Regions from separate parts of the Amycolatopsis sp. NPDC102389 genome, predicted to be linked through region 2. Evidence: riboswitches for the same ligand, from Rfam matches in the RefSeq annotation. Region 2 holds a riboswitch; each other region holds the start of a gene.

Region 1 (7,810 bases), on a different contig from region 2:
GGTTCGGCACCTCGCCTCCTTCAGAGGCGAGGCGGTGCACGAGGTGGCCGAATCGGTGCGAAAGACCGCTGAGCGGGTCTTCCGTTTGCCGACAGTCACCTCCGGTTGAACGGATTGCGACATTAGTGATCAACAATGCTCCACTCTGATGAGTGACCAACGTCACGACACTCCGGGCGGTGTTTGCGCAACCCGGCGAGGTTCGTTACTGTCCCGTGATCGTGCCGGTCGGTACCCGCTCATGCGGTTTCCGGCTGATACGCCCACAGTCACGTCAGTGCACGTCGGGGAAGCGGAACCAGGAGCGGTACGGCCTGGAACCGTGACGATGGCGCTGGCTGCGGGTGTCGGACTTCTAGAGGTGTGCCGAAGTGCGCATCGAGACGAAGGACGTAGTGGAGTGGTTGTCGAGCTCCTCGACGTCTTGGGAAAGGGAACGACCCAGTGACTGGTAGCAGTAGGCAGGATGGCTCGCGCCTCGGCGCAGAGACGAACACCTTCGCTTCCTCCGGTTCGGTTGCCGTGCTCGACCGCGACACTCAGTACGGCGAGCTGGACTACTCCGACGATCCGCGCATCACGCATCAGGACGTCCTGGCCGCGCTCGGCCCCGACGCCGACACCCTGATGGCGGAGATCGACGTCGACGTCGACGAGCTGATCCGCCTGATCAGCGCCGAGACCACCATGCTCCCGCCGATCGTCATTCCGGACGAAATGGCCGAAGACCGCACCGCGGGCGCGCCGATGAAGGCCGCGACCAAGGACGAGGTCATTTCGAGCGCGACCCGTGTTTGGAAGAAGCGGTTCCTCAAGGGGACCGTCATGGCGGTACTGCTCACCCTCGGTGGTGGCGGCGCGGCCGCGATGGCGATGAACAAGAGCGTCACGCTCGACATCGACGGCAAGCAGCAGACCGTCCACAGCTTCGGCGACACCGTCGGTGAGGTCCTCGAAGACGCCGGTCTTTCAGTCGGCGCGCACGACTCGCTCTCGCCCTCGCCTCAGGCCGAGGTCGGCGACGGCGGCGTCATCAAGCTGGAGCGCGGCCGCAAGCTGAACCTGATCGTCGACGGCGCACCCCAGCAGGAGTCCTGGGTCCGCGCGACCAACCTCGGCGAGGCGTTGAACCAGCTCGGTCGCGCCGACCTCGCCAAGGCCGGCACCTGGACTTCGCTCCCGCAGAACGGTGAGCTGCCGCTCGAGGGCGCCACCGTCGAGGTCAAGACCCTCAAGAACGTCACGGTCTACGACGGCGCGAACGAACCGCGAAAGGTTCAGACCAACTCGGTGACCACCCAGGAATTCCTCGGTGAGCTCCGGATGACCCTCGGCCCGGACGACGAGGCCGTCGGCGGCCTCGACGTCAAGCTGGTCGACGGCGCCGAGGTCCACATCAGCCGGACCGGCGTCACCATGGTCAAGCAGAACGAGGAAATCGCGCCGCCCGAGCAGAGGGTCGACGACCCGGAGCTCGAAAAGGGCAAGACCAAGGTCGAGGACCCGGGCACCCCAGGGCAGAAGACCGTGACCTACAAGGTCACCAAGCGCAACGGTAAAGAGGTCGGCCGCGAGAAGGTCTCGGAAGAGGTCATCACCGAGGCCAAGCCCAAGATCGTCAAGGTCGGTACCAAGAAGCCCGCCGATCCGGTCATCGGAGACGCCGGCGCCTGGGACCGCATCGCGCAGTGCGAGTCGACCGGTAACTGGGCCGCCAACACCGGTAACGGCTACTACGGTGGCCTGCAGTTCAACAAGAGCACCTGGGACGCTTACGGTGGCGACCAGTACGCCGCGTACCCGCACCAGGCCAGCAAGGCCCAGCAGATCGCTGTCGCCGAGAAGGTCCGCGACGCGCGTGGTGGCTACAGCGCTTGGCCGCACTGCGGCAAGAAGGCCTGACGCCAGATCATTCTCCTTTCCTGAAGGTCACCATGTGGGTTTGCCCGCAAGGTGGCCTTCAGGCCGTTAGAGGCTTCTGAGGTTGTGTCGCGTTTCCGGATCTCGGTCTCGAGAGTCGTGCCCACCAACGAGGGGGACGTATGTGGGCGACATTCCGGGAGCCTTCAGCCGCAGTGCCCTCTCGAACGCCTCCGCCGCGATGAGGGCCTTGGCGGCCCTGTGGTCGCGCCTGGGTGGACGTGGGACGGCTCGCGGGTCCCTCGCCGGGCTCTGCGGGCTGAGGCTGTTCAGGGGCCCGTTCCGAGGTCTGCCGGGGCATGGGGATGTCGGGGCCGGCCTCCGCGAGATCGACGATCTCCGCGAACGCGTCGCCGCGTCTCTCGGCCGGTGCACGGTCATCGGCTTCTCCGCCGGGGGCTGGATAGGCCCGCGGCACCAGGAGCGCGTTCAGGCGGGCGCCTGTCTCGGGGTCGAGGTCGCCGCGCATGTCCCAACGGCCGGTTCGTTTCTGGCGCAACCAGAATTGGCTTCGCTGATGGTTCGGAGCGGGGTCGTCTTTGGGGTTTCCGTCAGGGTTCAGTTGTGCGAGCAGATCTGTGCCCGCCACCGTGACGTCGCGCGGTCTCGCGACGCAGGCGAGCTCGACCAAGCCCTTCTCGGCCTCGAGCCGTGCGCTCGCGGTGACGTGCTCGGGCAGCTTCTTCATGACCGTGACGATCCGGTCGATACTGGCCTCGGCCAGCGCGCCGGTGGTGGCCGAGGTACCGGTCAGGGGCGCGACGGGGTCGATCGACGTGCCGTCGCGCGCCCGTCTCGAATTGAGCGCCAGCGCTCTGCCGGTCACTCTCTGAGCCTCTGCTCGAGGTACCCGGGCCACATGCTCGTAGAAGACGGCGATCGAGTTGTGTCCGTAGAGATCACGGACACCACGTGACTCGATCTCGGCCAGGATCTGGCCGACTTCGGCGACAAGACGTCGCCCTTCGCGTAGCCGCGTCTGCAACTCGTCGAGAAGCAGTTCGGCGTCACCTTCCGGCAGATTGAGCGGGAAGGCCTTGGGAATGTTTGTGCTGGTCATCCCTCGATTGTCGAGGCATATTCGAACGAATGCACGGTATCGATCGGGTGGATGATCATTACGCTCCGGCTGCGCGAACCTGCGCCCATCACCCTTGAGTGGGATGCGTGTCGCTTCGGAAAAGCCATCCGGATGGTGGGGCCGGATCAGGCCTGCCCATGGCTCGGGCGACGCATCTGGTCCCACTCCTCACGGAGCACCCCGTAGACGACGGCGTCGTGCACTCCGCCGGGCCAGCGTCGAGCGCGTCGGAACCGGCCTTCTTCGACGAACCCCAGCCGCCGCCCGACGGCGATCATCCCGGGGTTCCCCGAGAACGTGGCGAAGTCCAGGCGGAGGGTGTCGGTGCGGGCGAACAGGTAGGTCGTCCACATACGCATGGCGTCGGTGCCGTACCCGCCGCCCCAATAACGTTCGTCGTAGATGACCAGCCCCATCCGCCGCCAGTCGGTCTGCCTGCTTTCCCAGTACCAGCTGACCCTGCCGATCAGCCTGTCGTCCCTCAGGTCGCATACGGCGAGGCTGGTGCGGGGATCGGGTGGCTCGGCCTTGATGGTGGTGAGTTCGCGTGCCGTCGAGTCGGCGGCCGCCGCGGTCGGGGTACCGAAGTAGGGACCGTTCGTTTCGTGCCAAGGCCGTGTGGGATCGAGCAGATCGCGAAGAGGTCGGAGGTCGCTCGGCCTCCAGTCGCGCAGCCGGACTTTCCCGCCTTCGAGTACGACGTCGTCCACCGGCCAATCGTGGCCTGCCGGGGCTGGTTACGATCGTCGGGTGACTGAACTGCTCGGTCCTGCGGAGATCAGGGCGCTGGCGGCCGAGCTGGACGTACGTCCGACCAAGAAGCTCGGCCAGAACTTCGTGCACGATCCCAACACGGTGCGACGCATCGTCGACCTTTCGGGGGTCGGCGAAGGCGACATCGTGCTGGAGGTCGGGCCGGGCCTCGGCTCGTTGACGCTCGGGCTGCTCGCGACCGGCGCCGAGGTCGTCGCGGTCGAAATCGATCCCGTGCTGGCCGGGCGATTGCCGAACACCGTGGCCGAACGGGGCGGGGCCGAACGACTGACGGTCGTCGGCGCGGACGCGTTGCGGATCACCGCGGACGACCTGCCCGCGCGGCCGACGGCGCTCGTCGCGAATCTGCCGTACAACGTCGCCGTTCCCGTCGTGCTCCACCTGCTCGCCGAGCTGTCGTCGCTGACCAGTGGCCTTGTGATGGTCCAGACTGAGGTCGCGGACCGGATGGCGGCCGGCCCGGGGAGCCGGACTTATGGCGTGCCAAGCGTCAAGCTCGCTTGGTACGGAAAGACGCGCAAGGTCGCCGCGGTGCCTCGCGCGGTGTTCTGGCCGGTTCCGAACGTGGACTCCGCGCTTGTCGCCTTCGAACGGGGTGATGTGGTGTCGTCCGTGGACAGGGAAAGACTGTTCGCGGTGGTCGACGCCGCCTTCTCCCAGCGGCGGAAGACTTTGCGAGCCGCGCTGGCGTCATGGGCCGGTTCCGCCGAACGCGCGGGGGAACTGCTCGAGAAGGCGGGTATCGATCCCAAGACCCGCGGTGAGCAATTGGATGTTCATCAGTTCGCGCGGATCGCCGCGGCCGCCGGCTGATCGCCTGCCGCAAGTGTGACCGGCGCCGCGCGGACGCGGGCTGGGCCAGGTCAGCACAAGTGCGTAAGCCTTCTTCTGGATCTGTATGAGCCACCGTTGTCTTAGCAGGTAGCGCGCCTGACGGAAGCCGGCGCCGCCGATCACTGTTCCAATATATGGACAGCGGATCCTGTATAATGGACGCGACCAGACGTGTGATCTGCGCCTACGCGCTTGCTTTCATCTAGTGGGATCGGTTTTACTCAGTGGGCCATCCCGAGCGACTGAGAGACCTGGCTCGCCGAAGTCGCAGCAACCACCCTCCACAGGGCAGGTGCTACCGCCAGGACCGATGGAGGCTGTGTCTAATGAACAGGGTCACCCACCCGCTCCTGCTGACCAGGCGACGTGTCGTCGATGAAGGTCGCCGCACGGTAAGTGCGTGTCGACGCTCCACCGTTACTGCCTGAGTCCTTCTCCCTTACCTCTGAAATCCGTCCCTTCTCGGACGGTTACTCGGTGACGGTCGGCGCGCTCGAAAGAAGCAGCGCCCCATTCGCATGGAGCCTTTCGTGATCACTGTCGAAAACCTGTCCAAATCCTTTCCCCTCAACGGAAATCCCGTCGTCGCACTGCGCGATGTAAGCGTGGACATCCAAGCGGGCTCGCTGTTCGGGGTCGTCGGCCCGGCCGGCTCCGGCAAGTCGACCCTCGCCCGTTGCATCGGCCTTCAGGAGCGTCCCGACCGCGGTGTCGTCCGGCTCGACGGCCTCAACACCGGAACCCTCGACGGACGCCGTCTGCGCGAAATCCGTCGGCAGGTCGGCGTCGTGAGCACCAAACCGGAATTGCTCGCCGAGCGCACCATCGCCGGCAACATCGCTTCGCCGCTCGAGCAGCTCGGCCTCGACGGACCGCAGCGTCGCAACCGGGTCGGCAACCTGCTCGACCTGGTCGGGCTCACCCCCCGTGCGGGGCAGCGGCCGGGCGAGCTGTCCGAAGGGCAGCTGCGCCGAGTGGCCATCGCCAAGGCGCTGGCCGCCGGGCCGTCCGTGCTCTTGGCCGACGACCCGACCGCGGGTGTGCAGTCCGAGGAGTCCGGCGCGGTCTTGACCGTGCTCGACCGGGCGCGCGCCGAGCTCGGAGTCACCGTGCTGCTCACCACTCCCGACGCCGGCGTGGTTCGCCGGGTCTGCGACGACGTCGCGGTCCTGGAGGCCGGGGCGATCATCGAACGTGGGACCGTGCTCGACCTCGTCTCGGACCCGAACAGCCGGACCGCGCAGGCGCTCCTCCCCGCGATCGAGACCGGGCGGGCGCAGGCTTCGAAGTACGACCGCGCGGTGGACGTCGTGCTCGTCGGCTTCGCCTCGGTCGGTGCGCTGCTCCCGGAAGCCGCCGGTCGCTTCGACGTCGAACTCGCCACGATCGGTGGCGGTCTGACCCGGATCGGCGACACGCCGGTCGGCCGGTTCCGTCTCGGTGTGCGCGGTGAGCGCGCGGACGCCGCGCTCGCCTGGATCGCCGAACGCGGCGGCCACGTGACCCACCCGGTCCGCGGACCGCAGGGCGTCGCCGCCTGATTCCTCCACGAACGGGCCGCCCAGGACGAATTCAGTCCGGGGCGGCCCGTTCGTGTCCGACTCGTCCTGTTCTCTTTTCTCCTGGTGACGGCGCAAGTGGAGCGGCCACGTAGGCTTGACAGGTGCTCGCCGTCGTACCGCCCCCAGTGACCGTCAGGGTTCCCGCAAAGGTCAACTTGCACCTGTCGGTCGGTGACGTACGCCCGGATGGCTACCACGAGCTGGTGACCGTGTTCCAGGCGCTTTCCTTGACCGACGAGGTGACCGTCGCGGTCACCGAGGACCCGGGCGTCGAGGTCTACGGGGAAGGCGAAGGTTCCGTACCGACAGGGGCCAACAACCTCGCTTGGAAGGCTGCGCAGGCGTTGGCGGCCCACGTCGGCAAGGCGGACGGCGAGTCCAAGGTCAGGGTGGTGCTGCGCAAAGGCATCCCCGTAGCGGGTGGGATGGCCGGTGGCAGTGCCGACGCGGCCGCGACCCTTGTCGGTCTCGCGTCGCTTTGGAAGCTCGACATCTCCCGAGACGAGCTGGCTGGTATCGCCGCGAAGCTCGGCAGCGATGTCCCGTTCGCGCTCTACGGCGGGACGGCGTTGGGCACCGGCCGAGGTGAGCAACTGGTGCCGGTCTTGTCGCGGCACACCTTCCACTGGGTCCTGGCCTTCGACCAGCGTGGTCTTTCGACTCCCAGGGTGTTCGGCGAACTGGACAGGTTGCGTGAAGAGGGCAGCCCGCCGCGAATCGGTTCGCACACTCCGGTGGTCGAGGCGTTGGCGTCCGGCGACCCGCGGCAGCTGGCGCTGCTTCTCGGCAACGACTTGCAGGCGGCCGCTGTCTCGTTGCGTCCGGGACTGCGCCGCACATTGCGGGCGGGGGTCAACGCGGGCGCGCTCGCCGGCACCGTCTCCGGATCCGGCCCGACCTGTGCCTTTCTCTGTGCGGATGCCCAATCGGCCGTCGAGGTCGCCGCGGAGCTGTCCGGTGCGGGTGTCTGCCGCACGGTGCGCGTCGCACACGGGCCGGTGCCCGGAGCCCGGCTGGTAGGGGGCGACGACGCGCCACGGCCGTCACCGCCGCGGGTGCACGCCTGAGGGTGTCCGAAATGGACACCGACTAATTCGTTGTGGTGCGAGCTTTTTGGAAAGGATCGGCTGAGGCATGGCCAACTTGGTCAACCTGGAGTCGGTGAGCAAGTCCTTCGGGGTGCGCCCGCTGCTCGACGGTGTTTCGCTCGGTGTGGCGGAGGGGCAGCGTATCGGTGTCGTCGGTCTCAACGGGGGTGGGAAGACGACGCTGCTGGAGGTTCTCGCTGGGATCAGCGAGCCGGACACAGGACGCGTCAGTCAGGTCCGCGGCTTGCGGATGGCCGTGGTCACCCAGCGGACCGAACTCCCCGAGGGCAGCACGGTCGGGGATGTCGTGCTGGAGCGCTACGGTGCCGAGCACGAGTGGGCCGCCGACGCGCGAGTCCGGTCCATTATGGATGGTCTGGGGATCACCGCTCTCGGCGTCGAGAAGGAAACGGCGAACCTGTCCGGTGGCGAACGCCGCCGGGTGGCGCTGGCGGCCGCTCTCACCGGTGAACTGGACCTCGTGGTCCTCGACGAACCGACCAACCACCTGGACGTCGAAGGGGTGCGCTGGCTTGCGGATCACCTGCTGA
Region 2 (7,810 bases):
TCGATCGGCGCGTCGATGGTGCCGCGCGTCGGGTCCGGGTGGCCCTGGACGATGGCGTGGTAGCCCTTGTCGACGGTGCGCTCCTTGAACGCCCGCTTCAGCACGGTGTACGCGTGCTCGCTCTTCGCCACGACCATCACGCCGGTGGTGCCGGCGTCCAGCCGGTGCACGACACCCTGGCGTTCGGCCGCGCCCGAGGTCGCGATGCGCAGCCCGGCGGCGGCGAGCCCGCCGACGACGGTCGGCCCGGTCCAGCCGGGGCTCGGGTGCACGGCGACGCCGACCGGCTTCGAGATCACCACGATGTCGTCGTCGTCGTGCAGGATCTTCATACCCTCGACGGGCTCCGCGACGATCTCGATGGCCGAGGCCGGGTCGGGCAGCGTCACTTCGAGCAGTCCGCCGGCGGTCAGCCGGTCCGACTTCCCGGCCGGCCTGCCGTCGAGGAAGATCTCGCCGGATTCGGCCAGTTCCGCCACGACGGTGCGGGAAAGCCCCAGCAGTTTCGCCAGCCCCGCGTCGACGCGCATTCCGTCGAGCCCGTCGGGGACGGGCAGCATGCGCGCGCTCATTCGGTCGCCGCCTTCTTCTTGTCCTTTGTGGATGTTCCGTCGTAGTCCTTGCCCAGCAAGGAAAGGATCACGATGAGTACACCGCCGACGCAGATCGCGGCGTCGGCGACGTTGAAGATCGCCCAGCCCTGCCCGTTCGGCGCGAAGGCGGAGATCATGTCGACCACGTGCCCCTGCAGCGGGCCGGGGGCCCGGAAGATCCGGTCGGTCAGGTTGCCGAGCGCGCCGGCCAGTACCAGGCCGAGGCCGATCGCCCAGCCGACCGAGCGCAGGCGCCGGGACAGCCAGACGATGGCGACCACGACGGCGATCGCGACCAGCGCGAGCACCCAGGTCAGCCCGGTCGCCATCGAGAAGGCGGCACCGGGATTGCGCACCAGCTGGAAGTACACGAGTCCGCCGAGGAACTCGACCGGCTGCTCGCCCTCGAGCGTGGACACGGCGATCTGCTTGGTGAGGAGGTCGATCCCCCACAGCACCGCGGCGACGACGAACACCACGGCGACGCGCTTCTTGGGCAGCGGCGGCGACGGTGGCGCGGTTTCGGGCTCTGTACTCACTCCCCCATTGTCCACTGAGCGTGTTCAGGACTCCTCGGCGGCCGTCTTCGGCCTGCTCAGCAGGGCCGCGAACGCCCCGGCGAGCGCGACCAGTGACGACAGCACCAGCGCGAGCTGTCCTTGCGCGGGCACGACCGCGCAGAGCCCGAACGCCGCCGCCACGACCAGCACCAGCACGCTGCGTTCCAGCCAGGCGAGCAGAACCAGGCCCAGCGTCAGCAGGATCGCGCTGCGGGTGTCGCCGTCGATTTCGAATTCCCAGTACCCGACCAGATCGGCCAGCGCGATGGCGATCAACCCGCCGAGCGCGATCCCGGCGACCTTCCACCAGCTCATGGTCTTCGTTCGAAGGGCATAGAAGAGCACCGTGCCGAGGTAGACCACGAAGACGGCGAACAGCCAGTTGTCCATCCTGCTCATGCCGACGACCGAAACCGCTGTCAGGGGTTCCCCCGCATTCTGGACGGAGCCGAACATGCCGCCGTTCCCGTAAGGCACGTAGGCGAACCATCCCTCGGGCCGGCGCGTGCCGACGGACAGGGCCACCACCGCCAGCTGGGCGAATCCCAGCAGCGCCAGCGGAAACCAGTAACGCGGTCGCTCATTCCCCATGCGGGGTGAGGGTAGTGGCTCAGGCGCAGAACGGGGGCAGTTCGCGCGGATCGTTCTCCGGCACCCAACGGCCTTCCGGCTTCTCGTACTGCCAGCGCGCGCCGCGGGCGACGATCTGGCGCAGCGCCAGGACGATCCGGTCCACGTGTTCGGTGGTGCTGCCGAGGCCGACGCTGACGCGCACGGCCTGCTGGCCCGTCGATCCGGCGACGGCGATCAGCCGCTTCGTCGCCACGTGCGCGCAGAACGCGCCGTCCCGCACGCCGATGCCGTACTCCGCGGAAAGGACCGCGGCGAGCCAGCCGGGGTCGAAGCCCTCGACGATGAAGCTGAGCGTGCCGACGCGGTCGACAGGCGCGTCGAACAACCGCAGTTCGGCGAATCCGGGGATGGCGGCGAGGCCGCGGCGCAGTCGCGCCAGCAGTTCTTCTTCATGGGCGACGATGCCGTCCCAATTCGCGGCCAGCGTCTCGCAGGCGACACCGAGCGCGTAGACGCCGACGGTGTTGGGGGAACCGGCTTCGTGCCGCTCGGCACCGGAATTCCAGACCACACCGAGGTTTTCGGAATCACGGGTGACGAGCTTCGTCGCACCGCCACCGGCGAGGTACGGCTGAGCCGCGCGCAGCCAGTCGGCGCGGCCGATCAGCGCGCCGGCACCGAACGGCGCGTACAGCTTGTGCCCCGACAGCGCGACGTAATCGACGTCGAGATCCCGGATCGAGATCTTGCGGTGCGGCGCGAGCTGCGCCGCGTCGAGCGCGATCCGGGCACCGTGCCGCCGCGCGACGGCCGCGATCTCCTTGACCGGCAACAGTTCACCGGTCACGTTGGACGCACCGGTGACGACGACCAGCCGCGGGCCCTGCGGGCAGTCCGCGAGCGCTTCGTCCACAGCGGACACCGCGGCGAGGCGGGTGCGCGGCGTCTGCACCCGGCGGACGTTCGGCCCCTTCCACGGCAGCAGCGCGGCGTGGTGCTCGGTGTCGAACACGACGACCGACGTGTGCTTCGGCAGGCTGCGCGCGAGGAGATTGAAGGAATCGGTGGTGTTGCGGGTGAACACGACGGTGTCGGTCGATCGCGCGTCGACGAAGTCCCGCAGGATTCCGCGCGTGCGCTCGTAAAGCTTGGTGGAGACCTGCGAGGCGAACCCGGCGCCGCGGTGGACGCTGGCGTACCAGGGCAGGAACTCGTCGACGGCCGCGCGGACCTTGTCCAGACAGGGGGCGCTCGCCGCGTGGTCGAGGTTGGCGTATCCGATGTCGCCGCCGGTCACCAGCGGAACCCGCAGATCGGCGCAAGCGACCGTCGGGATTTCGTGCGTGGCAACGGTTTCAGCGGGGGTGCTGGGGCGTTCGAGAGCGAGGGTCATCGTCATCCTCCGGGCCAGGGGACCCGACGAGGATCCCGCGCTTGCCCGTCGCACCTCGCGACGAGCCAGGTCCTCACCCGGGGCACCCCACCGCGGAAGGAGGGTTGCCGGTCAGCTAGCCGGGGCTTGACGCTGACACTCGTGACCTACGGACGAAGTTAGCGGATGGGCGAGCGATCGAGCCAGCCCTCGTCCGCATCTTGAGACGCCGCTCACGTGTCCCGCGAGCGGGCAGAACCCGGCATTTAGTCCTCTGAACGCGGTAGATGCACGCGCAAGTACCGCATTCAGAGGACTAAACGCTGCAGGTCAGACCCGGAATCGGCCGGGCAGCCCGATGGTCGCGCGGGAGGAGAGCTCGGTCGCGGTACCGGAGTACTGATCGGTGCCCGCGGTGAACTGCCAGCCGCCGAAGGTCTTGCCGTCGACGGCTTCGCCGTAGGCCTCGGCGACCTCGGTCGAGACCTCGTCGTAGGACTTGCCGTTCCAGTTGCCCGCGCCGACCCCGAAGTCGCGCGAGTCGCCGCCCTGCGCGGCGGCCGTGGGCAAGGTCCACAGGGTGAAGTGCACGTGGGCGCCGGTGCTGCTGCCACCGCAGGGCAGCGCGTTGCCGGTCCGGCCGAGGGCGTCGCCGGGGACGACCTTCTGGCCGTCGGTGACCGAAATGTTCTCCATGTGGTAATACCCGGTGCGCCAGCCGCCGTCGTGGTCGACGGTCACCCAGTCGCCGCCGGAGCAGTGCTGGATCCGGACGGTGCCCGCCAGCGGCGCGCGAACGGTCTTGTCACCCGGGCTGAAGTCGATGGCGTTCTTCACGCCGGAGTTCCCGTTGTCCGAGTGGATCCCCGCCGAGTAGACCGACTGGCCCGAGTCGAAGGGCAGCCCGAACGCGGGAAAGGCCCCGGCCGCGGTCGCCGTCGGGGCCGCGAGGACCACCCCGACGAGTGCGGCGGTGACCCCCAGACCGGCGAACCGCACAGGAAGTTTCGTCACCTTGCGTACTCCTTACCCCGCGACACTCACCCATTCGATGGAGTCGATTGCCGGGAAAGTAATCCAAAAGGAGTACGAAAGGGAAGAATTTTCTGAGATCAACCGACGAACAGCTGGTGCCTGCTCGTGACCTACTGGCCGGATTCGCCCTTCCACCTGGCGAGGCGGCCCGCGCGGTCGACGGCCCGCAGGCGTCGCTCGGCGGCGTCACGGACTTCGGCGGTGGTCACGACGAGTAACTGGTCGCGTTCCTGAAGCCGGGTGTTCTTGTTCGGCGTGAAGCCGGCGCCGTCGCGGACAAGGAGGCTGATCGTCGCCCCCACCGGCAGCCGCAGTTCGGCCAGGTAGACGCCGTGCATCTTCGACCCGGTGTTGATCCGGACCTGCAGGAGTTCCGCGCCCATCTCGTCGAGCGGCGCGGAGTCGACGTCGATCTCGTGCGCCTCGGCGTGCTGGGCCAGCCCGAGCACTCGGGCGAGCGGGGTCAACGTCGCCCCCTGGAGCAGCGTCAGCACGATGACCAGCACGAACACCGCGTCGACCAGCTCCTGCGCGCCGGGAACCCCGGACGACAGCGGGATCAGCGCGAGCACGATCGGGACCGCCCCGCGCAACCCGGCCCAGGACAGGAACACCTGTTCTCGCCAGGGGATCTTGAACGGCAGCGCCGACAGCAGCACCGACAGCGGACGGGCGAGCAACAGCACGACCGCGCCCGCGACCAGGCCCTGGACCAGGCTCTCGAAGATCCTGCCCGGCGAGGCGAACAGGCCGAGCAGCACGAACAGGCCGATCTGCGCGAGCCAACCGAGGCCTTCGGCGAAGGACAGCGTGTCCGACCGGTGCGGCAGTTTCGAGTTGCCCAGCACCAGGGCCGCGACGTAGGTGGCGAGCAGTCCGGACGCGTGCGCGAGCTGGCCGCTCGAGTACGCCACGACGCACACCGCGACCGTGGCCAGCGGGTACAGACCGGTGGCGGGAAGCGCCGCCCGGCGCAGCGCGAACGCCCCGCCCCAGCCGAAAGCGAGCCCGATCAGGAGCCCGGCGGCGAGTTCGTAGACCACCAGCAGCGGCAGCGACCAGTCGATGGTCGTGCCCTCGGCGAGGACGACGACGGCGATGTACGCCGGGGCGTCGTTGATTCCCGACTCGATCTCCAGCGCGCCGACGAGCCGCTTCCCGATCCCCGCCGATCTCAGCACCGAGAAGACCGCGGCGGCGTCGGTCGAGGCGAGTACCGCGCCCCACAGCAACGCCATCCGCCAGTCCAGGCCCAGCAGCCAGTGCAAAGCCGCGCCGGTGACCGCGATACTCACCGCGACGGCCACTGTGGACAGTGCGATTCCGATGCCCAGCGAGGGTTTCACGGTGGTCCACCGAGTGGTGAGACCGCCTTCGGACAGGATCATCACCAGCGCGGCGAGGCCGAGCGACTGGGTGAGCTCGGGGTTGTCGTACTGGATGCCGAACCCGGCTTCGCCGAGCAGGACCCCCATCCCCAGGTACAACAGCAGCGAAGGAAGGCCGACCCGGATCGACACCCGGACGGCGATCACGGCGACGAGGAGCACCGCACCACCGGTGCCGAGGATGAGCGGGAGCTGCTCCATGTCGCCTCCCGTTCCGGTCGCCGTGAGGGCTCCAGAATAGTGAGGCGGTGATCGTCACACGTTCGTGTACCGGTAGAAAGCCGTCCGGATAACCTGTGTTACAGACTGTCCATTACGGACTGCGCAGGGACACCAGGTCGACACCGAGTTCCGCGAACGGCTTTTCCGCCGCGGGCAGGACTTTCACCGCGCGGTTGCCCTCACGGGACAACCAGCCGGCACTCACTCCGTGAGACAGTAACGCCGCGGCGGCCCGGCCCGCCAGATGATCACGCCGCACTGTCCAATCCAGACAGTCACGCAGCATCGGGCGGCGGCCGCCGTCGATCTCCACCCCGAGCGCGTCGAGCACCTCGCGCCCGCGACCGGTCAGCGTCAGCCCGCCGGCGTCGTCGATCAGCCCGGTGGCGAGCATCCCGTCCCGCAGCGCGACCCCGACCGTCCCGGCGAGGTGGTCGTAGCAGGTCCTGGCGAACTCGAGCCGCTTCACCCGCACCGAAGACCGCAATCCCTTCACCGGCCGGTGTTCGGCGTGCTGCGCCAAATGCTCGATCAGCTCCGCCACCCGGGGGTCGGCTATCCGAACGTAACTGTGCCTCCCCTGTTTCACCCGCACGACGAACCCGGCGTCGGTCAGCTTCGTCACGTGCTCGCTCGCCGTCGACGCGGCCACGTCGGCCGCGCCCGCCAGCTCGGTCACCGTCCAGGCGCGCCCGTCGAGCAGCGCGAGGCACATCGACGCGCGGCTCGGATCGGCGAGCACGGCCGCGACCTCGGCCAGTGCGATCGTTTCCATGCCTTCACCGTAGAAGACCGACGGTTCGGCGACCGCCGAAGCATCAGCCTGCCAGGAACTTCGCCGCCAGCTGGACCGCGGGCTTGGAGTCGTTGGAACCTTCGAGCATGACGGCGAAAGCGACGTCACCGCGATAGCCGACGAACCAGCCGTTGGCGTCCGCCCCCGAACCGAACTGCGCCGTGCCGGTTTTACCGAAGACGGCCCCGCTGCCCTTCAGCGCTTTCGCGGTCCCCGTCGTGCAGACCTCGCGCATCATCGCGCGGACCTGGTTCAGCACCCCGGCGGGCGGAGCCTGGTAACCGGCGTTGACCTTGGTCTCCAGCCCCTGCCACAGCTTCGGCACCACCGGCTTCCCCGTGGCGACCGTCGCGGCCATGAGCGCCGCGCCCAGCGGGCTGACCTGCACCCTGCCCTGCCCGATCCCGGCCTCGACCTGCTCGTCACCGCTGCTCGACGGCTCCACCTTCCCGGTCTCCGTCGACAGTCCCGGGACCTCGAAGTCGGCGTTGAGGCCGAGCTGGCTCGCGGCCTTCGCGAGCCCGTCCGCGGGCAGTTGCCCGGCGAGCCGCCCGAAGGTGGTGTTGCACGACGCGGCGAACGCCGTCTTCAGCGAAACGGTGCCCAGATCGAACCCGTTGTCGTTCTTGAGCGTGCGGGTCCCGATCTGCTCACTGCCCGGACACGCCACCTGCGAGTCGGCGGAGACTCCGCCCTGCTGCAACGCCGCGGTCGCCGTGGCGATCTTGAAGGCCGAACCCGGCGCGTAGAGGCCGCTGAGCGCCTTCGGCTGGTTCCCGGCGGCGCTGTTCTGCGCGACCGCCAGGAGTTCGCCCGAGGTCTTCATCGCGACGATGATCGCCGATCCGCCGAAGCCGTCGACTGCCTTCTGCGCGGCGTTCTGCGACGCGACGCTCAAAGTCGAAACCAGCGGTTTGTCGGTCTCGGCGGCCTCCCCGAAGAGCGTCTCGACCGGTTTGCCCGCGACGTCGACGCGCGACACGGTGACGGTCGTCCCGGTGCCGCTGTTCTGCCCGGAGGCGACCTTGGCCAACGCTCCCTGCAGGATCGGCGCGACGCCCGCCGCGTCCCCGCCGACAAGCGCCTTGCCGTCGCGGTCGGCCACGACCGGCTTGGCCGAAACGGGCGCGACGGAAAGCCGCTGCCCGGCTTCGAGCTTCGGGTGGATCACCGACATCGCCCAGCGGACCACCCATTTCCCGGCGTTGCGCACGAGGTCCAGCTTGCCTTCGTACTTCCAGACACTGTTGCCCGCGAAGGTCCACGCGACG
Region 3 (7,810 bases), on a different contig from region 2:
TGCGCGCGGCGAGCGCCGCCGCGAACGGAGCCGAGCCTGCCGAGGTGGAGGCGGCCGCGGTCGACGCGGTGAGCCGCTCGGAGACCCTGTTCGCCGTCGAGACCCTCGAATACCTGCGCCGTGGCGGGAGGATCGGCCCGGCGGCCGCCCTGCTCGGCACGGCGCTCGCGGTGAAACCGGTGCTCCACATGTCCGAAGGCCGGATCCAGCCTCTGGAGAAGGTGCGGACGATGAATCGCGCGGTGGCGCGGCTGGTCGAACTCGCCGTGAAGGCGGCCGAAGGCGGGCTCGCCGACATCGCCGTCCACCACCTGGCTTCGCCGGAACGCGCGGTCGAACTGGCCAACCGGCTCGAGGAATCCATCGACTGCCCGGAAGGGTGCGTGGTCTCGGAAATCGGCGCTGTCATCGGGGCCCATACCGGCCCCGGTGTGCTCGGTGTCGTGATCCAGCGAGCGGGTTAGGGAAACCCGCCAGCGTCCCATACGGCCCCGACGGAAACCGGTGATCCGGTCTCGGCCGCGGCCGGGTTGTCCACAACACCCCACTTGTCCACAGTCTCGGGATTCACCACTGCCGCCCGTCGCCCCCGCTCCGTAGCGTCGTTCACGTGTTCGACCAAACCGCCCGGTCACCGGGTCCCTCCGTCAACGCCAGGCTGGCGTGGCTGGCCGCGCAGCTGTCGGCGCCCACCCAGGGCCCGCCCGCGGGCAGGCTCGTACGCCGCTGGGTGCCCGCCCGGTTCACGGCGGACGGGATCCCGGTGAACCGGCGGTGGCTCGCCGTGGTGGCCGTGCTGATCGCGGTGGCCGTGATCGTGACCGGAGCGATCGCCTGGTTCGGACACCGGCCAGGGGCGGAAACCCCGCCGCCCCTGCCGTCGGCGAAGGCCGCCGGAGATGTCCCCGCCGCGGCGGGCAAGGCGCCTCTGGTGGTCAGCGTCGTCGGCCGGGTGCTCAAACCCGGCCTGGTCACGCTCCCTCCGGGCGCACGGGTCGCCGATGCCCTCACGGCGGCCGGTGGGGCACAGCCCGGAACGGATCTGACCGGCGTGAATCTGGCCCGGCGGCTCGCCGACGGTGAGCAGGTGGCCGTCGGCGTCGCCGTTCCGGCCGCGGCCGGAACGGCGGCACCGGTGGGGAAGCTCGACCTGAACACGGCGACGGCCGAGCAACTCGACACCCTGCCCGGGGTCGGCGAAGTGATGGCGAAACGCATCGTCGACTGGCGGTCCGGGCACGGTGGGTTCACCACCGTCGAGCAACTCCGTGACGTAGAAGGGATCGGCGAAAGTAAATATCGAAAACTCCGGGAAGTGGTGTCCGTCGGATGAACCCGTCCGCCGATCCGTCCGAAGTGGACACCGCGTCGTGGCGGGGTCAAGACCTGCGGCTGTTACCGGCCGCGGCGACGGCCTGGCTCGGCACTCTTTCCGGGTTACTCGCCGGCTGGTGGATCACGATGCTCTGCGGTGCGGCCGCCGTGGTGCTCGCGATCGCCGCCGGTGTCCGTGCCCGCCGGACGGCGTCCCGGTGGGTGGCGGGCCTGGCCGCCCTGGCGGTCCTCGGCGTGCTCACCGCCGGTCCGGTGGCGCTGCGGATCCGGGCCGCCGAGCACGACGACCTCCGTGCCGCCGCCGCACGGGGGAGCGACCTCACCGCGAGGGTGGTGGTCACCGAGCGGCCACGTCCGGTCCGCGGTGCCGGATACGCCGATCGCCAGGCAGGCACCCGCCTGGTGGTCGTCGCCGCGACGGTGGACACCGCGGTGGCGGGTGAGCAGGTGGTGGATTCGGCCGGCCGGATCCTCCTGCTCGCTCCCGCCGAGGGGTGGACGGACCTGCTGCCCGGGCAGCAGGTCACCGCCTCCGGACGGCTCGCGCCGGCGAAGGGGGCCGAACTGACGGTCGCGGTCCTCTCGGTGCGAGGTCCGCCGTCGGCCGTAGGACCGGCGCCCTGGTGGCAGCGAGCCGCGGAATCGCTGCGCACCGGGCTCCGGGAACTGTGCGCCGTCCTCCCGGAGGAGGAGGCCGGTCTCGTGCCCGGACTGGTCGTGGGGGACACGAGCACGCTGTCCCCGAGGGTCGAACGGGAGTTCACGGACTCCGGCATGTCCCACCTGATGGCCGTGAGCGGTGGGAACGTGGCGATCGTCTGCGGCTCGATCCTGCTCCTGTTGAGAGTGCTCCGGGTCGGGCCGCGGACTTCCGCCGCCGCGGCCGCCGCGGGGCTCGCCGGGTTCGTGGTCCTCGCCGGGCCCGCACCCAGCGTGCTCCGCGCCGGGGTGATGGGAGCGGTCGGGCTGCTGGCGCTGGCGCTGGGGCGCCGGGGTTCGGCGCTGCCCGCGCTGGCGTTCGCGGTGGCCGGGCTCGTCGTGGCTGACCCCGCGATGGCCGCCGACTTCGGGTTCGCGCTTTCGGTGCTGGCCACGGCCGGGCTTGTACTGCTGGCGCCGAGGTGGGCGGAATGGCTGGTCGGACGCGGTGTCCCGGCCGGCTACGCCGAGGGGCTGGCCATCCCGCTGGCCGCGTTCGTGATGACGGCGCCGGTCATCGCGGGTATGGCGGGATCGGTCAGTCTCGTCTCGGTGGTGACCAACTTGCTCGCGGCGCCGGTGGTCGCCCCGGCCACCGTGTTCGGCGTGCTCGCCACCGCCGTCGGGCCGTGGTGGCCGTCCGCGGGCAGGCTGCTGGTCCGCTTGACCGAACCCGAGGCGAGCTGGCTCATCACCGTGGCCCGCCATGGCGCCCGGGCGCCGGGAGCGGTCGTGGACTGGCCGGATGGCTGGTGGGGCGGGCTTCTGGCGGCCGGTCTGCTCGCCGTGCTGCTCGTCCTCGTCCGGCTGCGGCACGCCAGGATCCTGCTGGCGATCGCGTTGGCCACCGGGCTGGTCGTCTTCGTACCGGTGCGGGTGCTGGCACCGGCATGGCCACCGTCGTCGTGGACTGCCGTCGCCTGCGACGTCGGACAGGGCGATGCCGTCGTCCTCGCCACGGGCGAGCAGGGGAGGGCGGTCCTGGTCGACACCGGGCCGGAACCGGGACCGGTGGACGAATGCCTGAGCAGGCTCGGTGTGGACCGCCTGCCGCTGATCGTGCTGAGTCATCTGCACGCCGACCACATCGGCGGTCTCGGATCCGTCTTCGAGGGCCGGTCGGTCGGGGCGGTCGCCGTCGGCCCGGGCCGGGCCCCCGCGTGGGCGTGGCAGCAGGTCGCGGACGAGACGGCGCGCCGCGGGATTCCCTTGCTGGAGCTGGAGATCGGGCAACGGCTGGACTGGCCGGCGTTGTCACTCGACGTACTGGGACCGCGCTATGTCACCCGGCGATCGGTTCGCGAACAGGACGGTACGGTGATCAACAACGGTTCCGTCGTCCTGCGCGCCGGGACCTCGGCGGGCCGGTTGCTGCTGACAGGTGACATCGAGCTCGCCGCACAGGCCGACCTGATGGCCGAGGGCGCCGATCTGCGTGCCGACATCCTTAAGGTCCCGCACCACGGAAGCCGTTACACGGCACCGGATTTCCTCAACGCCGTCGCGCCGAGGGCCGCGTTGGTGAGTGTCGGTGCCGGAAACACCTATGGTCATCCGAACAAGTCCACTTTGGACAATCTGGTGGCCGTCGGCGCGTCGGTCGCCAGGACGGACACGGACGGCGACACCGCGGTGGTCGCCGACGCGCGCGGCCTCGCCCTCGTGCGCCGGGGCGAGCCCCGCGGCCCGCCTCGTTCGTGAGGCGGGCCGGCGGGAACTCAGATGCCTAGGGCCTTTCAGATGCCTAGAGCCTTCAGATGCCTAGAGCCTCGCGGACCGCGTCGGCCGAGGCGCTGACGGTGGCCTTCGGGCCGATCTTGTCCTCGACGGCGTCAAGGGTCTTGAGGCCGTCACCGGTGATCAGCAGGACGATCTCCTCGTCCGGGTTCAGCTTGCCGGTCTCGATGAGCTTCTTGGCCGTCGCGACGGTGACCCCGCCCGCGGTCTCGGTGAAGATGCCCTCGGTGCGGGCGAGCAACCGGATGCCCTCGACGACCTCTTCGTCGGTGACGTCTTCGATCGCGCCGCCGGTGCGGTTGACCACGTCGAGGACGTAGGGGCCGTCGGCCGGGTTCCCGATCGCCAGCGACCGGGCGATCGTGTCCGGCTTGACCGGCTGGACGACGTCGTGTCCCGCGCGGAAGGCCGCCGAGACGGGCGAGCAGCCGGTGGCCTGCGCGCCGAACACCTTGTACGGCGTCTCGTCGACGAGGCCGAGCTGACCGAACTCACGGAAACCCTTGTCCACCTTGGTGAGCTGGGAACCGGAGGCGATCGGCACCACGATCTGGGAGGGGAGCCGCCAGCCGAGCTGTTCGGCGACCTCGAAGGCCAGCGTCTTGGAGCCCTCCGAGTAGTAGGGCCGGACGTTCACGTTGACGAACGCCCAGCTCTCCTGCTCGGCGGCGAGCTGGGTGGCGAGCCGGTTCACGTCGTCGTAGTTGCCGTCGACCGCGATCAGGTCTCCGTCGTACACGGCGGTGGTGAGGATCTTGGCGCGCTCGAGGGTCTTCGGGATCAGCACGACCGACCGCCAGCCGGCGCGGGCCGCCGCGGCGGCGACGGCGTTGGCCAGGTTGCCGGTCGACGGACAGGCCAGCACGTCGAACCCGAACTCACGGGCGGCGGCCAGTGCGACGGCGACCACGCGGTCCTTGAACGAGTGGGTGGGGTTCCCGGTATCGTCCTTGACCCAGACCTTCTTGACGCCCAAGGCTTTCGCGAGCCTGTCGGCCTGGATGAGCCGGGTGGCGCCGGGTTCGGTGTTGGGGATTTCTTCGACGTTCGAGGGAACGGGAAGGAGCTTCTTGTAGCGCCAGATGTTCTTCGGCCCGGCTTCGATGTCCTCGCGGCGCACGCGGCCGAAGTCGTAGGCGACCTCGAGCGGCGAGAAGTCCTCGGCGGAAACGAATTCGGGGGCGAGCGGCTGCCGGTGTCCCTCTTCCTTCGACACCAGTTCGACGGCCGGTCCGAGATCCGGGGTCTTGGTGGTGGAGGTCGTGCCGAGGGTTGCGGTCATCGCGAGGTCCTTTCCTCATCTGCCCCGCCGTGGCGGGCCGGAATTGGCACCGTGTTCGTCAGCTACCCCGCGATCGCGGGATGACAGGCTGACGCCGGTTGCCGGGGCTTCATCGGGCCGTTCCCTCTGCCCCTCTGGATGAGCGGTATTCGATTGTCGGCACGCGTGTCATCGCGTCGCCTCGCCAACACCGTACGACATGAGGCTCAGGTGGGGCCACCGTGCCCGGAACACATCACCGGGCAAAGCACACGAGAGGAGGAGTGGCAGGATCGTCACCGTGACGACGCAAGCTTCCGCCCCATCGCCGCTGGTCCTGGTTCTCGGTGAGGAAGAGCTGCTGATCGAACGTGCGGTCCGCAGTGCTTCGGACGCGGCCAAAGCGGCCGATCCGACGGCGGATCTCACCCGGATCCGGGTGTCGGACCTCACAGTCCCGGCACTCGCGGAAATGGTCAGCCCCTCGCTGTTCGCCGAGGGCCGGGTGATCGTCCTCGAATCCGCGCACGACATCTCGCAGGAGCTCGCCGACGGCGTCATGGCCTACGTCAAGGCGCCCGCCGACGGCATCGTGCTCGTCGTCGTGCACAGCGGAGGCGGCCGGAGCAAGGCCGCGAAAGGGCTTCCCGCCGCCTTGAAGAAGGCCGGCGCGGAGGTCGTCGAGTGCCCGAAGCTGACCAAGGCCGCGGAGCGGGAATCCTTTGTCCGCAACGAGGTCCGCCGGGTCGGCGGGAAGATCGACGGTGCGGCCGTGCTCGCGCTGATCGACGCCGTCGGCTCGGATCTGCGCGAGCTGTCATCGGCCGCGACCCAGCTCGTCGCGGACGCCGGTGGGGTGGTCGACGAGCAGGCGGTCCGGCGCTACCACCGTGGCCGTGCGGACGTGAACGGATTCGCGGTCGCCGAGAAGGCCGTGGCCGGCGACAAGGCGGCGGCGCTGGAGTCGCTGCGCTGGGCGATGCAGCTGGGCGTACCGCACGTGCTGGTGGCGGACGCCCTCGCCGACGCCGTCCGGACGATCGCGCGGGTGTCCGGCGCCGGTCGCGGGAACCCGAATCAGATGGCCGGCGAGCTGGGGATGCCGCCGTGGAAGGTGCGCAAGGCGCAGGGGCAGGCCCGCGGCTGGGGGCAGGACGGCCTGGCCACCGCGATGCGGGTGGTCGCCCGGCTCAACGCCGAGGTCAAGGGGGTCGCGGCCAACCCGGAGTACGCGCTGGAGCGGGCCGTCCTGGAGGTCGTCGGCGCCCACGGCACCAGCCGCTGAGAAACAAGCCGCCGAGAACAGCGAAAAGGCCCCGGCGACTCGTGTCGCCGGGGCCTTTCGAAAGCCGATCAGAGAGAGTTCGCGCGCTTCGCGAGCGCGGACTTCTTGTTGGCGGCCTGGTTGGCGTGGAGAACGCCCTTGGTCACGGCCTTGTCCAGCTTCTTGGCCGCGTCCTTCTGCAGCTCCAGGGCCTTGGCCTTGTCACCGGCGTCGGCGGCCTCGCGGAACTTGCGGATCGCGGTCTTCACCGAGGACCGGATCGCCTGGTTGCGCTGACGCGCCTTCTCGTTGGTGGTGATGCGCTTGATCTGCGACTTGATGTTGGCCACGGGGGCGCTCCTCTTGAATCTCTCGGTGGTTTCACCGTCGCGCTGTGACCGGCCCTGCGCGCTCGCGAGAGCGGCGCGGGTTTCCTCCATGACGGAATGCCACACGACGGCGAGAAGCAAGCTTAACAGCCGTCCCGGGGTGGCTCGCGGCAGCCTCGGGACGGCTGCTTGCGGTACGGTGAAGATCGTAGTGCCTAGGGTTCCGCCGCCTGCCCGGCCGGCGAAAACACACAATCAGGGCAGACGGGACCGGTCCGAGCGGCACCATCGGCGGAGCCGGAAGCGCCGCCGTTCATCTGACGGGACAAAAGCCTGGAGGACCGGGTTTTCCGCGTGCGCGGAAAACGTGAAAGGTCCGCCGTGAACGCCACCGCCCTGTCCTTCGTCATCATCGCCGCGGTCATCCACGCGGGCTGGAACCTCGCCGCCAAGCGGATCCGCCGGGGCGGAGCCCGGTTCGTCTGGGCTTACTACAGCCTTTCCGCGATCCTGCTCATCCCCGTGATGGCGGTCTCGCTGGCCGTGGAGCCACAACGTCCACAGTGGACCTGGCTGTTCGCCGCCGTGGTCACCGCGGTGTTCCACGTCACCTACGGCGTTGTCCTCCAACGGGGATACGCCGTCGGCGATCTGTCCGTCGTCTATCCCGTCGCCCGCGGCACCGGGCCGTTGATCTCGGTGCTCGCCGCCGTCGTGTTGCTCGGTGAGCGGCCGGGGCTCCTCGGCCTGGTGGGCGCGTTCCTCGTGGTCGCCGGGGTGCTGGTGATCGGCACCGGGCGAGCACCGGCGCACGCCGACGCCGCCGATCGTGCCGCTCGCCGCAAAGGTCTGGCCTACGGCCTGCTGACCGGTCTCACGATCGCCGCCTACACACTGTGGGACGCGCATTCGGTCACCGGTCTCGGTGTCCCGCCGATCGTGTACTTCGGGACCGGTGCGATCGTGCAGAGCCTGCTCATGGCGCCGTACGCCCTGAAGGATCGCGAGGAGATCTCGTGGCTCTGGCGTGAGCACAAGCGTGAGGTCGTCATCGTCGGCGTGCTCTCGCCGGTCGCCTACCTGCTGGTGCTCTACGCCCTCCAGATCGCCCCGGTGAGCCTCGTCGCACCCGCGCGCGAGCTGAGCATCGTCTTGGGCGGCATCGCCGCCTGGCTGGTCCTGGGG

What was found. A riboswitch is a leader RNA that binds a small molecule or an ion and turns the genes downstream of it on or off. The one in region 2 is predicted to bind S-adenosylmethionine.
Region 1: another riboswitch for S-adenosylmethionine. It lies ahead of ACIRGA_RS05920 (methionine ABC transporter ATP-binding protein); the one in region 2 lies ahead of ACIRGA_RS10175 (aminotransferase class V-fold PLP-dependent enzyme).
Region 3: another riboswitch for S-adenosylmethionine. It lies ahead of thrC (threonine synthase); the one in region 2 lies ahead of ACIRGA_RS10175 (aminotransferase class V-fold PLP-dependent enzyme).

The regions. Positions count from the first base shown of each region.
Region 1 is NZ_JBIWKX010000004.1:72,117-79,926, forward strand. It holds gene ACIRGA_RS05895 (TatD family hydrolase) at 1-109, shown strand, start outside; gene ACIRGA_RS05900 (transglycosylase family protein) at 523-1,902, shown strand; gene ACIRGA_RS05905 (DUF222 domain-containing protein) at 1,961-2,980, opposite strand; gene ACIRGA_RS05910 (GNAT family N-acetyltransferase) at 3,127-3,711, opposite strand; gene rsmA (16S rRNA (adenine(1518)-N(6)/adenine(1519)-N(6))-dimethyltransferase RsmA) at 3,752-4,588, shown strand; SAM riboswitch class I at 4,836-4,926, shown strand; gene ACIRGA_RS05920 (methionine ABC transporter ATP-binding protein) at 5,140-6,150, shown strand; gene ACIRGA_RS05925 (4-(cytidine 5'-diphospho)-2-C-methyl-D-erythritol kinase) at 6,273-7,238, shown strand; gene ACIRGA_RS05930 (ATP-binding cassette domain-containing protein) at 7,306-7,810, shown strand, end outside.
Region 2 is NZ_JBIWKX010000008.1:119,873-127,682, forward strand. It holds gene ACIRGA_RS10160 (RluA family pseudouridine synthase) at 1-572, opposite strand, end outside; gene lspA (signal peptidase II) at 569-1,132, opposite strand; gene ACIRGA_RS10170 (hypothetical protein) at 1,157-1,744, opposite strand; gene ACIRGA_RS10175 (aminotransferase class V-fold PLP-dependent enzyme) at 1,764-3,119, opposite strand; SAM riboswitch class IV at 3,152-3,266, opposite strand; gene ACIRGA_RS10180 (M23 family metallopeptidase) at 3,429-4,112, opposite strand; gene ACIRGA_RS10185 (potassium/proton antiporter) at 4,244-5,722, opposite strand; gene ACIRGA_RS10190 (ArsR/SmtB family transcription factor) at 5,835-6,518, opposite strand; gene ACIRGA_RS10195 (penicillin-binding transpeptidase domain-containing protein) at 6,562-7,810, opposite strand, start outside.
Region 3 is NZ_JBIWKX010000032.1:21,288-29,097, reverse strand. It holds gene ACIRGA_RS25045 (DegV family protein) at 1-464, shown strand, start outside; gene ACIRGA_RS25040 (helix-hairpin-helix domain-containing protein) at 611-1,333, shown strand; gene ACIRGA_RS25035 (ComEC/Rec2 family competence protein) at 1,330-3,735, shown strand; gene thrC (threonine synthase) at 3,788-5,053, opposite strand; SAM riboswitch class I at 5,066-5,198, opposite strand; gene holA (DNA polymerase III subunit delta) at 5,334-6,317, shown strand; gene rpsT (30S ribosomal protein S20) at 6,386-6,646, opposite strand; gene ACIRGA_RS25015 (EamA family transporter) at 7,007-7,810, shown strand, end outside.